DNA from 3 places in the Kitasatospora sp. NPDC004745 genome. Region 2 is predicted to be linked to each of the others. Evidence: riboswitches for the same ligand, from Rfam matches in the RefSeq annotation. Region 2 holds a riboswitch; each other region holds the start of a gene.
What was found. A riboswitch is a leader RNA that binds a small molecule or an ion and turns the genes downstream of it on or off. The one in region 2 is predicted to bind cobalamin.
Positions count from the first base shown of each region.

Region 1 (6,422 bases), on a different contig from region 2:
CGGCCCGCAGCGGGAGGGTCTCGCGCAGGGCGGGCTCGTCGACCTGGACGACGGCGGCGCCGGCGGCCTCCAGGTCGACGACCTCGTCGCGCAGGGCGAGGGCGACCTGCCGGGCGGTGTCGGCGAGCGGCTGGTCGTCGCGGACGAAGGACCAGGCGAGCATGGTGACCGGCCCGGTGAGCATGCCCTTGACCGGGCGGTCGGTGAGGCCCTGGGCGTAGCGGAACCAGTCGACGGTCATCGGGTGCGGCCGGGAGATGTCCCCGGCGAGCACCGGCGGGCGCACGTAGCGGGTGCCGTAGGACTGCACCCAGCCGTGCCGGGTGGCGAGGTAGCCGGTGAGCTGTTCGGCGAAGTACTGGACCATGTCGTTGCGTTCGGGCTCGCCGTGGACGAGGACGTCGAGGCCGGCCTTCTCCTGGAAGGCGATGACCTCGCGGACTTCGGCCTCGATGCGCCCGCGGTAGCCGTCGGCGTCGATCCGCCCGGCGGCGAGGTCCGCGCGGGCAGTGCGCAGCTCGGTGGTCTGCGGGAACGAGCCGATCGTCGTGGTGGGCAGCAACAGCAGTCCGAGGCGGGCGCGTTGGGCCTCGGCGCGCTGCGGGTAGGCCTGCGGGCGGCGGGCGTCGGCCGCGCTGACGGCGGCGGCCCGGGCGCGGACGGCCGGGTCCCGGGTGATCGGGGAGCCGGCGCGCGAGGCGAGGTCGGCGCGGTTGGCGGCGAGGTCGGCGGCGATCGCGCCGGTGCCCTCGCGCAGGCCGCGGGCGAGCAGGGCGGTCTCGGCCGTCTTCTGCCTGGCGAAGGCGAGCCAGCGGGCGATCTGCGGGTCCAGGTCCCGTTCGGCGGTGGCGTCGAGGGGGACGTGCAGCAGCGAGCAGGAGGTGGCGACGTCGACGCTGCCGGCGAGGCCGAGCAGGGTGGCCAGGGTGGCGAGCGACTTCTCCAGGTCGTTGATCCAGATGTTGCGCCCGTCGACCACGCCGGCGACGAGCCGCTTGCCGGGCAGCCCGCCGACGGCGGCGAGGTCGTCCAGGTTGGCGGCGGCGGGGCCGGTGAAGTCCAGGGCGAGGCCTTCGACCGGGGCTGCGGCGAGCACCGGCAGGGCCGCGCCGAGGCGGTCGAAGTAGCTCGCGACGAGCAGCCTGGGCCGGCTGGTGAGGGCGCCCAGCTCGCGGTAGGCGCGGGCGGCGGCGTTCAGCTCGGCCGGGGTGCGGTCCTGGACGAGCGCGGGTTCGTCCAGCTGCACCCACTGCGCACCGGCCGCCTGCAGTTCGGCGAGCAGTCGCGCGTAGACGGGCAGCAGCCGGTCGAGCAGGGTGATCGGCTGGAAGTCCTCGGCGACGCCGGGGGCGGGCTTGGCGAGCAGCAGGTAGGTGACGGGGCCGACCAGCACCGGGCGGGCGTCGTGACCGAGGCCGAGGGCCTCGCGCAGCTGCGCGACCTGGTGGTCCGGGTCGGCGGTGAAGACGGTGTCGGGGCCGAGTTCGGGCACCAGGTAGTGGTAGTTGGTGTCGAACCACTTGGTCATCTCCAGCGGAGCGACCTCCTGGGTGCCGCGCGCCATGGCGAAGTACCCGTCGAGCGGGTCGGCGTCGACCGCGGCGCGGTGGCGGGCGGGGACGGCGCCGACGGCGACGGTGGTGTCCAGCACGTGGTCGTAGAGCGAGAAGTCGCCCGTGGGGACTTCGTGGACGCCGGCCTCGGCGAGCTGCCGCCAGTTCTCCCGGCGCAGGTCGGCGGCGGTGGCGAGCAGGGCGTCGGCGGTGACGGCGCCCTTCCAGTACCCCTCGACCGCCTTCTTGAGCTCCCGGTCGCGGCCCTGGCGGGGGTAGCCGTGGGTGGTGGCGCGGGTTGCCGCGGCTGCGGACTTCGTCGTCAAGGGACTCTCCTTCGCGAGTCTGCTTCCTCTGGTCCCCGGGGACGGGACGAGGGTGCGAAGGGGTGCCCGACCGGGCGCGGCCGCGGGCGCAGGGATGCGCCGGACCCGCCTGGTGTGCACGCCGACCCGCCCACGAGGTCACCGGGATGTCCGCGCGCGATCGGTCGCGTGCGGGCAGTGGCAGGTCTTCGGACTCGCGGGCGCGGCCGCCCTGGTCAGGGCGGTCACCTACTGGCCGTCGCTTCCCAGGCCCGTCCGGGCCCAGTGCGTATGACGGCGGTCGTTCCCACTCACCGCTGCGGGGCAGTCCCGGAATGGCCACGTGAATGGCGTCACCGGGTTCCCTCTTGCGACGCGCCTGCCTGGCGGACAGGGCGAACCAGCTGCCCGGCCAGCCTAGTGCGAACCCGCGGCCGGGGGCGCGGAAATCCCACCACGTGTCCACGGGGTGAGACGTGGCCGGTCCCCCGGCGGCACCGGCCGTCGCGGCGGCCGTGGAATCCGCCCACCGCGACGGGCCCGACCGCACTCCGACGCGGCGCTCGACCCGCCGTTCGACCGCGGGTCCCCGCAGCTCCGGCGTGCGCTCGTACGCCGACGGCCCAGCCGTGAGGGGATCCCGGCGGGCCGAGCCCGGTCCGCGGACGCGCCGGAGGGCACGGCCCCGGCGTCCGGTCACCGTCACCCGAACGGCGGCTGCCCGTATCCGAGCGCCGGGCCGTCGCGTTGGTACGGCACCAGCTGGTGGGCCGACATCCGACCGCTCTGGTACCACCCGACGACGACAGCGGCAGAAGAGGGCGACATGCTCCAGATCTCAGTCGAGGACTCCGAGATCGGCCCGGGCGAGGCCCACCGGTGGCACCTGGTCCCGTTGACCGGCGGCGACCCCGCCCCGCGCCGGATGACCGGTTACAACCAGGCGAAACATTTCACCGTGGCCCAGCACGCCCAGAGCGTCGACGAGCCGATCCGCTCCTACGTCGCGGCCAGCTTCGAACTGGCCGGTCCGGTCGACCTGGACGCGCTGGCGGTCGCGCTGCTCCACCTGGTGCGACGTCACGAGGTGCTCCGGGCGGTCTACCAGCCGCTGGGCGGGGACCTCGGCTGCGAGGTCCTGTCGCCCGGGGAGGTGGCCCTCAAGCACGTCTACGCCGGCCCGTTGGAGACGCCCGCGGAGGTCGAGCGCCACCTCCACGACGCGTTCAAGGAGGTGGACACCCTCTCCTGGCCGCTGATCACCATGGGCGCGGTGGTGCGGCCGGAGTCGACCACCGTCTGGTTCTCCTGCGACCACCTGGTCACCGACGGCCTCTCCAGCGCGATCGCCGTCAACGACATCACCACGGCCTACCGGAGCCTCACCGCGGCCGGAACCGCCACCGAAGCCGCCACCGAAGCCGCTGACGGACCCGAGGCCGACCGGGTCCGCCCGGCACGCCCGGCCCGCACCGAGGATGCGGCCCAACAGCCGGGCAGCTACCTGGAGTTCAGCCGCGGCCAGCGCCGGGCCAACCGCGCCATGCGCGCCGACGACGCGCGGCTGGACTACTGGCGGGCGTTCCGCGACCGCAACGGCGGCCTCTTCCCCCGCTTCCCGCTCGACCTCGGCGTCCGGCCCGGCCGGCTGTACGCGCCGACCGCCGGCACCGAGCGCCTGCTCAGCGCCCGCCAGGCCGAGGCCTTCGGCACCGCCTGCCGGGCCCGCGGCGGGCGGCTGTCGATGGGGCTGCTCGCCGGGCTGGCGATCGCCCTGCGGCAGGAGGGCGGGCCCGAGGTCTACCGCGGCCTGGTGCCGGTCAACGAACGCGGCCGGGGCGTCTACGCGGAGTCGATGGGGTGGTTCATCAACACCCTGCCGATCGAGTTCCCGGTCGGGCCGCGGGCGGGCTTCGGCGAGGTGCTGACCGCAGCCCAGGACGCCTACGGGCAGCTGCAGGCCCACGCCGGGGTGCACTTCGTGAAGGCCTGGCGGCTGCTCGCCCCCGCCGAGTACGCGCGGCTGCACTACTGGCCGCACGCGGTGAACTTCTACTCCTACATCGACTTCCGCCGGCTGCCCGGTGCCGACCGGCACGCCGCCCAGCGGGCCCGCCTGCACGTCTGGGTCTCGGGCTGCAACGGACTGCTGCAGTGGCTGCACCGCACCGACGACGGTCTGTTCGTCAACACCATCCACGTCGACACCCCGCAGGCCCGGGCCACCAACCGGGCCCTGCTGGACGGCTTCACCCGCGTGCTCACCGACGCCTCCTGACGCACCGGCGCGCCCGTCCGAGCCCCGATCCCGCCCCTCCGCCCCTCCGCCCCCGGCCCGCCACCGACGGGCCGGTCCGCCATCCGGCCGCAGCGATTGCCCCGCCCTCCGCACCGAGTGAGCATCGTCACATCAGGTGACGTGGCGTCACCCTGTGCAGCGAGAGGAATCGACGAATGAGGGCATGGCTTCGAGCCGGCGCGGTGGCCGCTCTGCTCACCCTGGTGTCCGCGGGGCAACCGGCCGCGGCCGCGGGCGGCGCGTGGGGGCACGGCGACGACCACGGCGGCGACACCGCCCGGTGTGCGCCGGGTGTCCCGCTCGGTCCGGACGGCCCGGACTTCTACGAGCCGCCGTCCCCGCTGCCGGACGGCCCGCACGGCACTCTGATCTGGGCCCGGCAGGTCCCCGCCCCGGAGCACGCGCACGCCTGCCGGATCCTGTACCGCTCCACCCTCCACGACGGGGCCGCCGTGGCGGTGTCCGGCCTGGTGGTCTGGCCCGACGGCCCCTCCTCCCCCCGCGGCGGGCGCAACGTGGTGGCCTGGGCGCACGGCACCGTCGGCGGCCCCCGCCAGTGCGCGCCCTCGGCCGCACCGGACCCGGCCGTCAACCTGATCGACTACTTCAGCTACCAGAGCCCGTACTCGATCGACGTCGGCATCCCGGCGCTGACCGACTTCCTGGCCGCCGGCGACGTCGTGGTCGCCACCGACTACCAGGGGCTGGGCACCCCCGGCGTGCACCAGTACGTGGTGGGCGCGACCGAGACCCGCAACGTGCTGGACTCCGTCCTCGCCGTCCACCGGCTCCGGGAGGCGCACGCGGGCAGCCAGACGGCCGTCCTCGGCTGGTCGCAGGGCGGCGGCGCCGGGCTGTTCGTCGGCCAGGACGCCTCCGGGTACGCCCGGGGGGTCGACCTCGTCGGGGTCGCCGCGCTGGCCCCCGCCGCCGACATCGGGCCTGAGCTCGAAGGACAGGTGCTGCCCGGCCCGCGCAGCGACTCCTCCGAGTCCCACAACGCGGCCCTGCGGATCAACCTCTACCGCGGCTTCCTCGCCGCCTACCCGGAGCTGCAGGCCTCCGGGGTCCTCAAGCCGGCCGGGATCGAGGCCCTCCAGGGCGACGCCACCGCCTGCATCGAGCACTTCGCCGACGTCATCCAGAACAACGTGGGCGACACGCACCAGCTGGACACGCTGTTCCAGCCGATCAGGGACGTCCCCCGGTCCTGGCGCGACCGCTTCCACGAGAACACGCCCGGCTACACCACCGGCCTCGCACCGATCCTGGTGATGCAGGGCACCGACGACACCGTGATCAACCCGCACTCCACCGAGCAGTACGTCAGGCGCGCCTGCGGCTTCTCCCAGCCGGTCGAGTACACGACCTACCAGGGCGCCACCCACAACACCGTGCCCTTCGTCGCCCAGCAGGAGTACCTGAGCTGGATCGCCGACCGGTTCGCCCACCGGCCGGCCCCCGGCAACTGCTGACCCGCCCCTCCCCCTGCCCCCCCTGACCGAGGTGCCCCGGCCCGTCGCGCCGGGGCACCCGGCCGTTCGTGGCGCCGCCCGGATCCGGAGGCCGTCCGCCCGCCGCCCGCCCGACGAGGCCCCGCGCACGCCTGCCCACGGGCCGTCCGCCGGGCCCCGGGGCCATACAACGGCCGGTCCGGTCAACGTTTACATTTCCGGAAACGGTCTGCATAGTGACGCGTCGACACAGTGACGGATCGACAGATCCGCAGGTCGAGCGGGGAGGACCGTTTCTTGTCCCAGATCAACGAGGCCGGCGCGCGCGAGGTGGAACGCGAGCGGGCCGAGGTCGCCGTCATAGCCGGGCTGTTCGACGAACGGCTCGCCGGCACCCGGGAGGAGCTGGCGCGCGTGCTCGCCTCGACGTCCGACGGCGCGGGCGAGGTGTACGAGCGGGAGGTGGCGGCCGGGCGCCTGGCGACGGAGGTCCGCCGGCTGGAGGGGGCCGAGGGCGGGCTGGTCTTCGGCCGGATCGACCTGGCGGACGGCACCGTCCTGCGGATCGGACGGCTGGGTCTGCACCGGGACACCGACGAGCTGCCGGTGCTGGTGGACTGGCGCGCCGAGGCCGCGCGGCCCTTCTACGAGGCGACGCCCGTCCACCCCATGCGCCTGCGCCGGCGCCGCCACCTGCGGACGGCGGACCGCACCGTGGTCGGGGTGAGCGACGAACTGCTCGACGGCTCCGAGCCCACCGCCCACGACGTGGTCGGCGACGGCCCGCTGACGGCCGCGCTCCAGGAGCGGC
Region 1 is NZ_JBIALK010000014.1:91,717-98,138, reverse strand. Features, by position in the region: gene metE (5-methyltetrahydropteroyltriglutamate--homocysteine S-methyltransferase) at 1-1,879, opposite strand, end outside; cobalamin riboswitch at 2,058-2,261, opposite strand; gene ACFYUY_RS22735 (condensation domain-containing protein) at 2,685-4,136, shown strand; gene ACFYUY_RS22730 (lipase family protein) at 4,313-5,632, shown strand; gene ACFYUY_RS22725 (HelD family protein) at 5,909-6,422, shown strand, end outside.
Region 1: linked by a shared signal. The riboswitch ahead of metE (5-methyltetrahydropteroyltriglutamate--homocysteine S-methyltransferase) and the one ahead of ACFYUY_RS18605 (cobalamin biosynthesis protein) in region 2 are both predicted to bind cobalamin.

Region 2 (6,422 bases):
GGCTGAAACGGCATTCCGCACCCGTCCGGAACCGGCCGCCGCGAGGAATTCCGGAGCCGCCGGAACGGCCCGGCGCGACCACCGGGAATGGCGTGGAATGTCGGCCCGGCCGACTTTCCGCACACGGCCGACGAGGGCCGGCGGGGAGCGGGTGCCGTCGGAAGTCGGCCGTTCGAACGACACCGGCCCCGGGGTGCCGCCGGCCGCGTCCACCCCGCCTTTCCGCAGCCGCCTCTGCGCGCCGGCGTTTCCGCACCGGCCGCGCCTCCCGCGGGCGGCCGCGGGGGGCGGTCGCCGCCCGGACGGATCAGAGCAGGGGGGTGAGCCAGCGGCGCAGCAGTTCGGTGTAGTGGGTGGGGGCCGAGTTCCAGAGCGCGGCGTGGTCGGCCCCCGGGAAGGTTTGCAGGCTGACCACGTCCTGGCGGAGCCCGGCGAGGCGCTCCGCGCTGCGGAAGGGGGCGAGCTGGTCGTCCGGGCTGTGCATCAGGAGGGTGGGCACCCGCAGGTCGGCACCCTCGGCGATCCGGGTGAAGTCGGCGAGGTCGACCCCCGTGCGGCCCTCCGCGGCCAGCGCGCCCAGCTCGGCGGCGGGGCCGGTGTACCCGGCCCGCGCGGCGCGGCGGCGGGCGGTGGCGGGCAGGTCCAGGACGGGCGAGTCGAGCACGATCCCGCTGATCGCGTGCGCCCAGGAGGAGCGGGCCGCCGCCTGCAGGACCATGGTGGCGCCCACCGACCAGCCGTACAGGATGACCCGGCCGGCCCCGTTGTCCAGCGCCAGGCGCATCGCCGACTCGACGTCGCGCCACTCCGTCTCGCCGAAGTGGCTGAGCCCGTCCGGCGAGGCCGGGGCGCCCTCGTCACCCCGGTAGGTGACCGCCAGGGCGGGCAGCGAGAGCCGGTCCAGGACGGGGAGCACCGGGAGGGTCTGCTGCCGGTCGCCGCCGGGGCCGTGCACCAGGATCACCCAGGTGCCGCGCTTGCCGTCGAGGAACCAGACCGGCAGCGCGCCGAGCTCGCCGTCCGCGGCGGTCTCGCGGTACGGGAGGCCGAGCGCCGCGGTCGGGTCGCCGAGGTGGACGCGCGGGGTGAAGCGGACCTCGGTGCCGGGTGTGAGGGTGCCGCGGTCGGCGCGCAGGAGCTTGCGGGTCACGCCCTGCTCGTCGCTGTGCAGGACGTCCTCGACGACGGCGTGGCCGTGGTCGTCCCACTCGACCGCCCAGCGGCCCGGGCGCAGGCTCGCGGGGCGCCGGGTGAAGGTGATCCGGCCGGCCGCCAGGCTCTGCACCAGGACGGGGCCGGAGCCCTCGACGGCGGCGGCCGGGCGGACCGTCCGTTCGGAGGCCCGGCGGCCGATGACCAGGACGGCGGCCCCGGCACCGACGGCGGCGGCGGCCACGACGGCCGCGGTTCCCCAACGCATATCGCTCCCCGCTCTGACGGTCGGACGGTCTTGGACCGGACGGTGTTCGAGCACCAGTTCACCGGGAGGGCGGGCGGGCGGCCACCGGGCTGGGCCGTCCGGGGCACGACGGGGCGGCCGGCGGGGGTGCGGGCGGCGGGCGGGCGGCGGGCGGGCCGGAGGGGTACGGGCGGCGGTTCGGCGCGGGCAGGCGGGGGCGGGCCGCGGCGTCAGACAGGGATGTCGGTCCGGCGCCGCCCGAGCAGCTCCCAGAAGCGCTCCGCCAACGGCTGCTCGCGGACCGGGTCCGGCACCGCGGCGGCCGGGGAGCCCCAGCTGCCGCTGCCCCAGTGGGAGGAGACCTGGTTCTCCTGCTGGAGGGCCGTCAGCACGGCCGCCAGGTCGTCCTCGTGGACCGGCACGATCCGGGCGACGGCCCGGACGTGGGCCTGCCAGCGGCCGTCCACGCACTGGCGCAGGCACCGGTCGAGCTCCTCGCGGCGGCCGGTGACGTCGACGAGCTCGCGCAGCCGCAGGCCGAGCACCTGGGCGAGCGCGTGGGTCTGGGCCTCGTCGCCGTCCCACCGGCCGGTCAGCTCGGCGTCCTGGTAGCGGCGCAGGGCGACCCCGATCCGGCGGGCGGCGGCGTCCTGGTGGAGTTCGCGGGCGACCCGGAAGTCCCGCAGCCGGGTGGGGCGGGTGCCCATCAACTGGACGGCGGGGCACCAGAGCGCGCGGGCCAGCGCGATGAACTCCTCCTCGGTCGGCCGCAGCTCGCCGCTCTCCCAGGCGAGGACGTGGGTGGGCAGCAGGCGGACGCCGTGCGCGGCCATCCCGCCGACGACCTGGTCGGGGGTCAGGCCGAGGCCGGCCCGGTGGGCTCGGGCGGCGCCCGGCGAGAACGGCACCGGGGGCAGGGCGGGGGGCTGTCTGCGTCGCATGGGAACGAACGGTAGGTGCGGGTGGCGGCCGGCCCCAGCCGCCGAACACACGAAGCGGTCCTGGAGGTCCCTACGGACCGCTGGACGATCGCACAGGGTGTCATGCCCCTGCGGGCGGGCGGATCGGAGGTACCGACGGAGGTGCCGGCGCGGGCCCCGCCGCCCGTCGCCGCCGCCCGGCCGGGAGCCCGCGGCCGCCCCGCGGCCCCCGGTCCCGTGTGACCAACCCCTCCGTGACCTCGGTTGACTCCCGGTTCGGCCGCGTGATGGGATCCGGGGGCCAAACGGAGGCATGCAGAGGAAGCCGGTGCGAGTCCGGCGCGGTCCCGCCACTGTCACCGGGGAGCACGCTCGGCAGGTTGCCACGGCGCGCCGTCAGAAGCCGCTGGAAGGCCCGGGGGTGCGTCCGACCCGGAAGCCAGGAGACTCTCGCCCCCGCTACGTCGAGCCAGGGCGCGGACCCTGAGTGAGGACACGCACGCGATGCAGGCTGCCCCGCCCCGCCGGACCCGACGCTGCCTTCCGCCGCACCCCCCGGTCCCGCCGCACCCGGCCGCCGCCCCCGCGAACCCGCCGCACCCGACGTGCGCCCGCTGACCCGCGCGGCGGCGTTCGCGCTGGGCGCCCTCGCGGGCTACGCCGCCGACGCCCGCTACGCCGACCCCCGCCGCGGCCACCCGGTGGCCGTCTTCGGCTCCGCCGCGGCCAGGCTCGAGCGCCGGCTCTGGCGGGACGACCGGGCGACCGGCGCCGGCTACACGGCCCTGTGCGCGGGCACCGTGGCCGCCGCCGCGGTGGCCCTGGACCGCACCGCGGGCCGGCGCCCGCTCGGCCGCGCGGCCCTGGCCGCCGCCGCGACCTGGACGGTGCTCGGCGGCACCTCGCTGACCCGGGAGGCCCGCACCATCGGCCGCTCGCTGGCCGCGGGCGACCTGACGGCGGCCCGGGCCCGGCTGCCGCACCTGTGCGGCCGCGACCCGAGCGCGCTGGACGAGCAGCAGATCGCCCGCGCGGTGGTCGAGTCGGTGGCCGAGAACACCGCCGACGCCGTCGTCAACGCGCTCGTCTGGGGCGCGCTGGCGGGCACGCCGGGGCTGCTGGCGTTCCGCGCGGTGAACACCCTGGACGCCATGGTCGGCCACCGCTCGCCGCGCCACGCCCGGTTCGGCTGGGCCTCGGCCCGGCTGGACGACGTGGCGGGCTGGCCGGGTGCCCGGCTGACCGCCCTGCTGACCGTCGCCGCCGCGCCGCAGCCGCGCACCGCCTGGCGGGTCTGGCGCCGGGACGGCTCGGCGCACCCGAGCCCGAACGCCGGCCAGGCCGAGTCCGCCTTCGCGGGCGCGGTCGGCGTCCGGCTGGGCGGCACCCTGCAGTACGGCGAGCGGGTCGAGCACCGACCCGTCCTGGGCGCCGAACTGCGGCCGGTCACGGTGGACGACATCGAGCGGGCCTGCGTGCTCTCCCGGAGGGTGGGCGCGCTGGCCCTGGGTACGACCGTGGCGGGGCACGTCGCACTGCGACTGCTGGCCGGCCGCGGAAGCAGAAGCGGAAAGGGACGGGCATGAGCAACGCGCTGCTGGTCGCAGGGACGACCTCGGACGCGGGCAAGAGCGTGGTGACGGCGGGCATCTGCCGCTGGCTGGCCCGCCGCGGGGTCGCGGTGGCGCCGTTCAAGGCGCAGAACATGTCGCTGAACTCCTTCGTCACCGCCGACGGCGCCGAGATCGGCCGGGCCCAGGCGATGCAGGCGCAGGCCGCCCGGGTGGAGCCGGAGGCGGCCATGAACCCGGTGCTGCTCAAGCCCGGCGCCGACGGCCGCAGCCAGGTCGTGCTGCTCGGCCGGCCGGTCGCCGAGGTCGGCGCGCTGGACTACCGCGAGCGCAAGCCCGTCCTGCTGGAGCGGGCCCTGGAGTGCCTGGCGGACCTGCGCCGCCGCTACGACGTGGTGGTCTGCGAGGGCGCCGGCTCGCCCGCCGAGATCAACCTGCGCGACCGGGACATCGCCAACATGGGCCTGGCCACCGCGGCCGGACTGCCCGTGGTGGTGGTCGGCGACATCGACCGCGGCGGCGTCTTCGCGGCCATGTACGGGACGCTGGCGTTGCTGTCCGCGGAGGACCAGCGGCACGTGGCCGGCTGGTTCGTCAACAAGTTCCGCGGCGACGCCCGGCTGCTCGCCCCCGGGCTGGAGATGCTCCACGGGCTGACCGGCCGCCCGGTGCTGGGCACCCTGCCGATGCTGCCGGGCCTGTGGCTGGACGCCGAGGACTCGCTGGACCTGTCGACCGTGGTGGACCGGGTGGACGGCCGCGGCCCGCTCGGCGCGGACGTGCTGCGGGTGGCCGTGGTGCGCTTCCCCCGGCTCTCCAACTTCACCGACGTGGACGCGCTCGCGCAGGAGCCGGGCGTGCTGGTGCGCTGGGCGACCCGGCCGGAGGAGCTGGCCGACGCCGACCTGGTGGTGCTGCCCGGCACCCGGGCCACCGTCGCCGACCTGGCCTGGCTGCGCGAGCGCGGCCTGGAACCGGCGCTGAAGGCCCGCGCGGCGGCCGGGCTGCCGGTGCTCGGGGTCTGCGGCGGCTACCAGATGCTGGCGGGCTCGATCGTCGACGAGGTGGAGTCCGGGGCCGGCGAGGTCGCCGGTCTCGGACTGCTGCCGACGCGCGTGCGGTTCGGCGCCGAGAAGGTGCTCGGCCGGCCGGTCGGCGAGGCGTACGGGCACCGGGTCGAGGGCTACGAGATCCACCACGGGGTGGTCGAGGTGGAGGGCGGCGAGCCCTTCCTGGACGGCTGCCGGGTCGGCCAGGTCTGGGGCACCACCTGGCACGGCGCGCTGGAGAACGACGGGTTCCGCCGCGAACTCCTGCGCGAGGTCGCCGGATCGGCGGGCCGCGCGTTCGTGCCCGCGCCGGACACGTCCTTCGCCGAGGCGCGCGAGGCCCGGCTGGACCGGCTGGGCGACCTGATCGAGGAGCACGCGGACACCGACGCGCTCTGGAAGCTGATCGAGGGCGGGGTGCCGGCGGCCGGATCGCTGCCGTTCCTGGCGCCCGGGGCACCTGGGGAGTATGCATGAGTGACGTCCGCTATCCGTTCACCGCGATCGTCGGCATGGCCGACCTGCGCCTCGGGCTGCTGCTCAACGCGGTCTCCCCGGCCGTGGGCGGCGTGCTCGTGCGCGGCGAGAAGGGCACCGCGAAGTCGACGATGGTGCGCGCCCTGGCCGGCCTGCTGCCGTCCATCGCCGCCGTCGACGGCTGCCGCTTCGCCTGCGACCCGGCCGGGCCGGACCCGCAGTGCCCGGACGGCCCGCACCCGGCCGCCGGCAGCCACGAACGCCCGTCCCAGCTGGTCGAGTTGCCGGTCGGCGTGGCCGAGGACCGGATCGTCGGCTCGCTCGACCTCGAGCGGGCGCTGGCCGAGGGCGTCAAGGCGTACGAGCCGGGGCTGCTCGCCAAGGCGCACCGCGGCGTGCTCTACATCGACGAGGTCAACCTGCTGCAGGACCACGTGGTGGACCTGCTGCTGGACGCCGCCGCGATGGGCCGCTCCTACGTCGAGCGCGAGGGCGTGTCGGTGCGGCACGCGGCCCGCTTCCTGCTGGTCGGCACGATGAACCCGGAGGAGGGCGAGCTGCGGCCGCAGCTGCTCGACCGCTTCGGCCTCACCGTCGAGATCGCCGCCACCCGGGAGCCCGCCGAGCGGGCCGAGGTGGTCCGCCGCCGGCTCGCCTACGACGCGGACCCGGCCGGCTTCGCCGCGCGGTTCGCCGAGGACGAGCGGGCGCTCGCCGGGCGCATCACCGCCGCCCGGGAGCTGCTCCCGGAGGTCGAGCTGACCGACACCGCACTGCGGCAGATCACCGCGGTGTGCGCCGCGTTCGAGGTGGACGGGCTGCGCGCCGACATCGTCATGGCCCGCACCGCCGTCGCGCTCGCCGCCTGGGACGGACGCACGGAGGTGCTGGAGGAGGACGTCCGCAAGGCCGCCCGGCTGGCCCTGCCGCACCGGCGCCGCCGCAACCCCTTCGACGCCCCGGGGCTGGACGAGGAGCAGCTGGAACGGACGCTGGAGGAGCACGC
Region 2 is NZ_JBIALK010000010.1:74,101-80,522, forward strand. Features, by position in the region: gene ACFYUY_RS18595 (alpha/beta hydrolase family protein) at 308-1,420, opposite strand; gene ACFYUY_RS18600 (transcriptional regulator) at 1,630-2,340, opposite strand; cobalamin riboswitch at 2,637-2,769, shown strand; gene ACFYUY_RS18605 (cobalamin biosynthesis protein) at 2,925-3,905, shown strand; gene ACFYUY_RS18610 (cobyric acid synthase) at 3,902-5,416, shown strand; gene ACFYUY_RS18615 (putative cobaltochelatase) at 5,413-6,422, shown strand, end outside.

Region 3 (6,422 bases), on a different contig from region 2:
CAGCCGGCCAGTCGGCCGAGGTCGACGACGGGCGGCGCGATCGCCGTCGCCCGGAACACCTCGGCGGGCGGGCCGTGCACGACGGTGCCGTCGCCGGGCAGGTAGGCGACCCGGTCGGCGTACTGGACGACCCGCTCCAAGCGGTGCTCGGCGAGCAGGACGGTCACGCCGAGGTCGTGCACCAGCCGGGTGATCGCGGCGAGCACCTCCTCGGCGGCGGTCGGGTCCAGCGCGGAGGTCGGTTCGTCCAGCACCAGGACGCGCGGGTGCGCGGTGAGCACGGAGCCGATGGCGACGCGCTGCTGCTGCCCGCCGGACAGCTCGTACAGGGCGCGGTGGCGCAGGTCGGCCAGGCCGAGCAGGTCGAGGGTCTCCTCGACGCGTTTGCGCATGACCTCCGGCGGAATCGCCAACTGCTCCATGACGTACGCGAGTTCCTCCTCCACCGTGTCGGTGGTGAAGCCGGCCAGCGGATCCTGCCCGACCACACCGACCACGTCGGCGAGTTCGCGCGGCGGGTGGTGCGCGGTGTCCCGGCCGTCCACCGTGACCCGGCCGCGCAGGGTGCCGCCGGTGAAGTGCGGCACGAGACCGTTGACGGCGCCGAGCAGGGTGGACTTGCCGGCGCCGGTGCGCCCGACCACCAGGCAGAGCTCGCCCTCCGGGACGTGCAGGTCGACGTCGCGCAGGACGGGCTCGCTCCCGCCGTCGTACACCACGCCGACCTGGTCGAATCGGATCACGTGCTCACCTCGGGGGTCGTGCGGTCGGTACCGGTGCCGCGGGTGGTACCGGCCCCGCGCCGGTCGCCGGCCGGCTCGGGCGTCCGGCCGGGCGGCGGCGAGACGATCCCGGCGGCGCCCGCCAGCAGCAGGGCGAGCACCGGGACGAGCGGCAGCGTCGGCCAGGTCAGCGGGTAGAGGGAGGGGTTGAGGTCGGTGGCGTCGTAGCCCACCGTGGCGAACAGCAGGACGGCGGCCGTCACCCCGCAGCCGGCGACGCCCCATTCGGCGGCCCGCCACCGATCCGGCCGGTACGTGGTGCGCCGCACCCGCCGGCCGCCGAGCAGCAGGCCGGCCACACAGAGAACGGCACCCGCGAGGAAGGCCGGCAGCCCGAGCGCGGCGGGAGCCGTGCCGTCCAGGAGCCCGTACACCCCGGCGCACAGGCCGCACATGCCGAGCAGCATCAGGGCGCCGGTGAGCCGGCGGGAGCGGCGCGAGGCCGTGCCGGAGCGGCCGTAGCCGCGCGAGTCCATCGCCGCGGCCAGACTGAGCGAGCGTTCCAGCGCGTCCTCCAGGACGGGCACGACGATGCTGCGCAACGCGCGGACGCCCTTGGTCCGTCCGGCGCGCAGGCGCCGCGCCCGGGCGACGCGTTGGACGCTCTGCACCAGCTGCGGCGCGACGCTCAGCGAGACCGTCACGGCGACGCCCAGCTCGTAGAGGGCGCCCGGCAGCACCCGCAGGGCCCGCTTGGGGTTGGCGAGGGTGTTCGCCGCGCCGATGCAGCAGATCAGGCAGGCCAGCCGCAGCCCGTCGAAGGCCGCCGAGAGCGTCGCCTCCAGCGAGACCGGGCCGCCGATCTCGATGCCCGCGTACCAGGCGGGCGTGGGGATGTGCGGCAGCGAGAAGAGCAGGTGGTCGTGCGGGGTGATGCCGGTGGCGAAGACGCACCGGAAGACCACCCGGATCGCCACCACCGTCAGGGCCACCCACAGGTAGTAGGTGAACCCGCGGGCCCACGGGGCCTCGGTGCGGCGGGCGGTCACCACGTGGCCGAGCACGGCGAGGACGAGCAGGAGCAGCAGCGGGTTGGTGGTGCGGCTGGCCGCCGTCGCCAGGGCCAGCGCCCACGCCCACCACGCCAGCGGGTGCAGGTTCCGCGGGGCGCGCCGGCCGCCCGGGCCCGGCCCGCGGACGGCGGGCGGGGCCGCGACGCGTTCGTCGAGCACGGCCACGCGATCACTCGGCCCGTCGGCGGCGGCGCCGTGCGGTGACCACCGTCGCCACGCCCAGGGCCACGACGAGGACGGATCCGACCACGGCGGGGAGCATCGAGCCGGAGTCGTGCGGGGTGTCGGCCACCGGGTCGGCGTTCACCACGCCGCCGGGCACGGCGGGGGTGGCCGTCGGTGCGGCCACCGCGGGCTCCACGGCCGGCGGGGCCGACCGGTCGGTCGGGGTGTCCGTCGGTGCCGGGGTGGACGGCTCGACCGGCACCGGCGTGGCGGGCACCGGCACCGGCTCGGGCGCTCCCGGTGGGGTGATGCCGTCCTGCGGGGTACCGGCCGTGCCACCCGTCGGGGGTGCGGCGGGCGCGGGCGGGCGGCCCCCGCCCGCCGGGGGCCGGGCGGGGGCCGGGGCACGGCCGGTGCCGCCGGTCCCGCCGGTACCGCCGGTGGCCCCGGTGCTGCCCGAAGCCGCAGCGGCGCCGCCACCGCCGGTCGCACCGCCGGCACCCGTCGACCCGCCGCCGGAGCCGCCCGAGCCGCCCGAGCCGCCCGAGCCGCCCGCGGCACCGGAACCACCGCTCGACCCGCCCGCGGCGCCGCCGGAAGCACCCGCGGAGCCCTGGCCCGGGTCGGCCGGCTGCCCACCCGGGTCGGCGCTGTGCGCCCGGACGGTGTCCGGCGAGAAGCTCGGACGCCCCTCGGTGCCCTCGATGTCGGTGCCACCGAAGATCCACAGGTCGACGCTGCCCGGCTTCGGGTGGTGGCTCATCGCGCCGAGCTGGCTGTAGGACCACTCGTTCTGGCCCGGATCGGCGTGCCAGTACGACCAGTAGGCCGTGGCCGGCGGCGTGAGGACGCACTTCTCCTGGTCCGGGGTCGGGAACTGCTTGCCGTCCTGGTAGCCGCTGTAGCCGATCCGGCAGATGAACGCCGGGCCGTCGTGCCCGGTGCCGGCGGTCTTCCAGCCGCCCTGGTTGAGCAGGGCGTACCCGGTGGTGGGGGTGCTCCCGCAGGAGCGCAGCAGCGGGCCGCCCCACCTGCTGAAGTCCACGGCGAGCACGACGCCGGAGGTGGTGGTGCACTGGTCCATCGGCAACGGCGCCGCGGCGGCCGGGGCGGTGTCCACGGCGACGCCGCCGAGGGCGAGGGCGGCGGTCAGCGCCGTCGCCGCGAACAGCCGGCCGAGGCGGGCGCCCGGTCCCCCGGTCATCGGTGACGTCCAGGGGCCGCGGTCCGGCGCCGGCGGGCGACGAGGACGGCGGCGGCGCCGAGCGCGGTCAGCGCACCGGCCCCTGCCGTCAGCGTCAGCGCCTGGCTACCGGTGCCGGCCAGGCTGCCGGAGCCGGTCGACACCGGCACGCCCCCGGCCGGGGCGACACCGTCACCCGCCGGGGCGTCGACGCCTCCGGCCGGACGGACGGTCGGGCCGCCGCCGGCCGCGGGGGTGTCGGTGACCGGGGCCGGTGCGGTCGTGGTCGGCGAGCCTGTCGGGGTTCCGGCCGGGGTGCCGGTCGGCGTGCCCGTGGGCGTTCCCGTCGGGGTTCCGGTGGGCGTACCCGTGGGCGTGCCCGTCGGGGTTCCGGTGGGCGTGCCCGTCGGGGTTCCGGTGGGCGTCCCCGTGGGCGTACCCGTCGGCGTGCCCGTCGGCGTGCCCGTCGGCGTCCCCGTGGGAGTTCCGGTCGGCGTCCCCGTCGGCGTCGGCGTCGGTGTGCCCCCGAGGGGGCGGCTCAGCGTGCCGAAGGAGATCCCGGTGGCGCCGCCGACCACCTGGGTCGAGGCACGGACGTCCGAACCCTGCTGCCCGGCGGAGGCGACGTTGAACCCACCGTCGCCGTTCTGCTGACCGGCGAGGAAGTCGAGCGCCTTGGCGATCTGCGCACCGTAGTCGGCCTTGCGCAGCGTCATGCCCTGGACGGCCAGCGCGGCCGAGTTGGTCGAGTCGCCGGCCGCGCCGGGGAAGCCGCCGTCGGGCAACTGCCGCGCGGCGAGCCACCCGAGGCCCTTGTCGACCGCCTGCGCTGCGGCGTCGTCGCCGGGGACGAGCGCGAGGGCCATGGCGGCGATCGCCGTGCTGTCGACGTCGGAGTCGCCGGTGGCGGGGATCAGGCTCGGCCAGGAGCCGTCCGGGTGCTGGAGGCCCTTCAGGTAGGCGACCGCGGGGGCGGCGTTGGCGGCGTCCCCGGCGCGGAGCTGGGCCATGACGGCGAGCGCCTGGGAGAAGACGGAGGTGGCGTAGACGTAGTTCCCGGCGGCGTCGCAGCCCGTGTTGGCGTCGGCCTTGGTGCACACCATCGCGGCGAGGGCGGCGATCAGGTCGTGGCCGCCGAAGTTCCGCGGGTCACGGCCGACCACCTCGGCGAGCAGCGCCTCCTTGCCGATCGACCCGCCGCCGGCGTACTCGGTGCCGATCGCGGTCCAGTCGTCGACGGTGCGCTCGCTGGCGTCCTTGCCCCGCTGGTCCAGGAAGTCGACGATCCGGCGCAGCGCGGCGTCGTCGGTGCCGGTGGCGGCGAGCGCGTAGGCGCCGTCGATGGTGAGTCCGAAGTCGGCGAAGGCCGGGAAGCCCTCGTAGTAGTGACCGTCGATCAGGCGGGACGGGTCGGCGAGGTAGGCGGCGCCCCTGGCGACGTCCGGCGTCCGGCCCGCGGCGGGGACGGCCGCCCCGGCGAGCGAGACGGCGGGCCGGCCGACAAGCGCCGTGCCGCAGGCGGTGACCGCGAGTGCTGCGGCGGCCAGCAGGGACGTGGTGCCCCGGCTCCTGTGGCGCGTACGACTGCTGCTGACCCTCACCGGCGTCTCCCTGGTCGGTCGACGCGGGGCGCAACGGCGCAGCCGACGGCTGCCGGTGGAGCGCGTGGCCGTCGGAACTGCGTCGTAGTCCGCGACGACGCGAGTGCTCTCTGAACAGACCCCGGTTCAGGCATTCCGGCTCATCCGCCCTGGGCGGATCTACGGTTGCGGGTCAGCGCCGGAGTTGGACCGGCTTCCCCTGAGGACCGAGGTGAAAAACCGGTTCATCAGACCACGTCAGCGGAGTGGGAGTCAACGGCCTGTCAGATGGTCCGCTCACCCTGACGGGACGGGCCGCGCGGATCAGGACGGCCGGGCGCCTCCTGCCGCACCGCAGGGCGTGCCGGAGCTGCCGGCACCCCTCCCCGCGGGGTGCCGGCAGGTGCCTCCGGACGTCAGGGCGCCGTGATGCCCGGCTGGGCGCCGGCGCCGAAGGACCAGCCCTCGACGTCGCCGGGGGCCGGGTTGTAGCTGCCCGCGCCCAGGCTGCTGTACGACCAGGGCCCGCCGTGCTGGGCGTGCCAGTAGGACCAGTAGGCGCTGCCGGTCGGGTTGGTGCAGGTGGCCGGCAGCGCGTTGATCTTGCAGACGAAGCCGGGGAACCGCGGGTGGAAGGCGTACGTGAATCCGGCGCCGGTCAGCGCGGCGAGCCCGGTGGCCGGATCGCCGGGTGCGCAGCCGGTCTCGACGCCGCCGCCGACGGCGGTGAAGTCGACCACGACGGTGACGCCGGTGGTGCCGCTGCAGGCGGCCGCGTGGGCCGCGGGGGCCTGGACGGCGGAGGCGCCGAGCAGGCCGGCGGTGAGGGCCGCGGCCGCGGCGATCGAGCCGAGCGTGCGGCGGGCCGGTCTGGCCGGGGTGAGGGTGTCGGTCATCGGAACTCTCCTCGTGGGCTCAGGGATTCGGTGGCTGGCTCAGGAGTTCGGTGGCTCAGCGGGCGGCCGGCGCCGGGCAGGCCAGGGTCGGGGCGGCCGGACGCGCGCCGGCGGCGGAGAGGGTGGCCAGCGGGGTGCCGGCGAGGCCGAGCGCGGCCTGCGCGGTGGCCCGGGCGCCGTTGGCCGGGTTGAATCCGGTCGCGTCGTAGGCGACGGCGCCGCGGACCGCCGGGTCGGCGGAGCAGCCCTGCTGGAACTTCACCAGCCGGCTCCAGCCCTTGAGGCCGGCGCCGATGCGTCCGCCGGCCAGCAGCGCCTGGGTGGCCAGGCCCGTGGTGTTGGCGTTGGAGGCGGTCGCCCCGGCGGCCGCGAAGCCGCCGTCGGCGTTCTGGTGGGCGGTGAGCCAGCCGAGGCCGGCGTTCGCCTTGGCAGTGCGGCCGGTGGCGGCGAGGGCCTGGGCGGCCAGCGCGGTGGCGTCCGGGTCGCTGGTGCAGGTGGTCTGGCCGAAGGAGACCGGGTAACCGCCGTCCGCACACTGGCTGTTCGCCAGGAAGTCGACGGCCGCGGCGGGGGCGCCGCCGGGGGTGCGGTGCAGGGCGATCAGGGCGAGCGACTGGCCGAAGGCGTTGCTGTAGTCGCCCCACTGGGAGCGGTCGGAGAAGCGGCCCTCGGCGGTCTGCAGGGAGCGCAGCCGGGCCGGCAGGTCGACGCCTCCGAAGGCGGTCGGGTTCGCGCCGCGGACCTCGGCGGCGAGCAGCAGCTTGGCGGTGGCACCGGCGTAGGCCTCGGTGGTGCCGTCGCCG
Region 3 is NZ_JBIALK010000050.1:12,245-18,666, reverse strand. Features, by position in the region: gene ACFYUY_RS39295 (ABC transporter ATP-binding protein) at 1-743, opposite strand, end outside; gene ACFYUY_RS39290 (CbiQ family ECF transporter T component) at 740-1,960, opposite strand; partial or broken gene ACFYUY_RS39285 (hypothetical protein) at 2,601-3,164, opposite strand; gene ACFYUY_RS39280 (prenyltransferase/squalene oxidase repeat-containing protein) at 3,161-4,744, opposite strand; cobalamin riboswitch at 4,852-4,981, opposite strand; gene ACFYUY_RS39275 (flagellar hook-length control protein FliK) at 5,140-5,619, opposite strand; gene ACFYUY_RS39270 (peptidase) at 5,675-6,422, opposite strand, start outside.
Region 3: linked by a shared signal. The riboswitch ahead of ACFYUY_RS39280 (prenyltransferase/squalene oxidase repeat-containing protein) and the one ahead of ACFYUY_RS18605 (cobalamin biosynthesis protein) in region 2 are both predicted to bind cobalamin.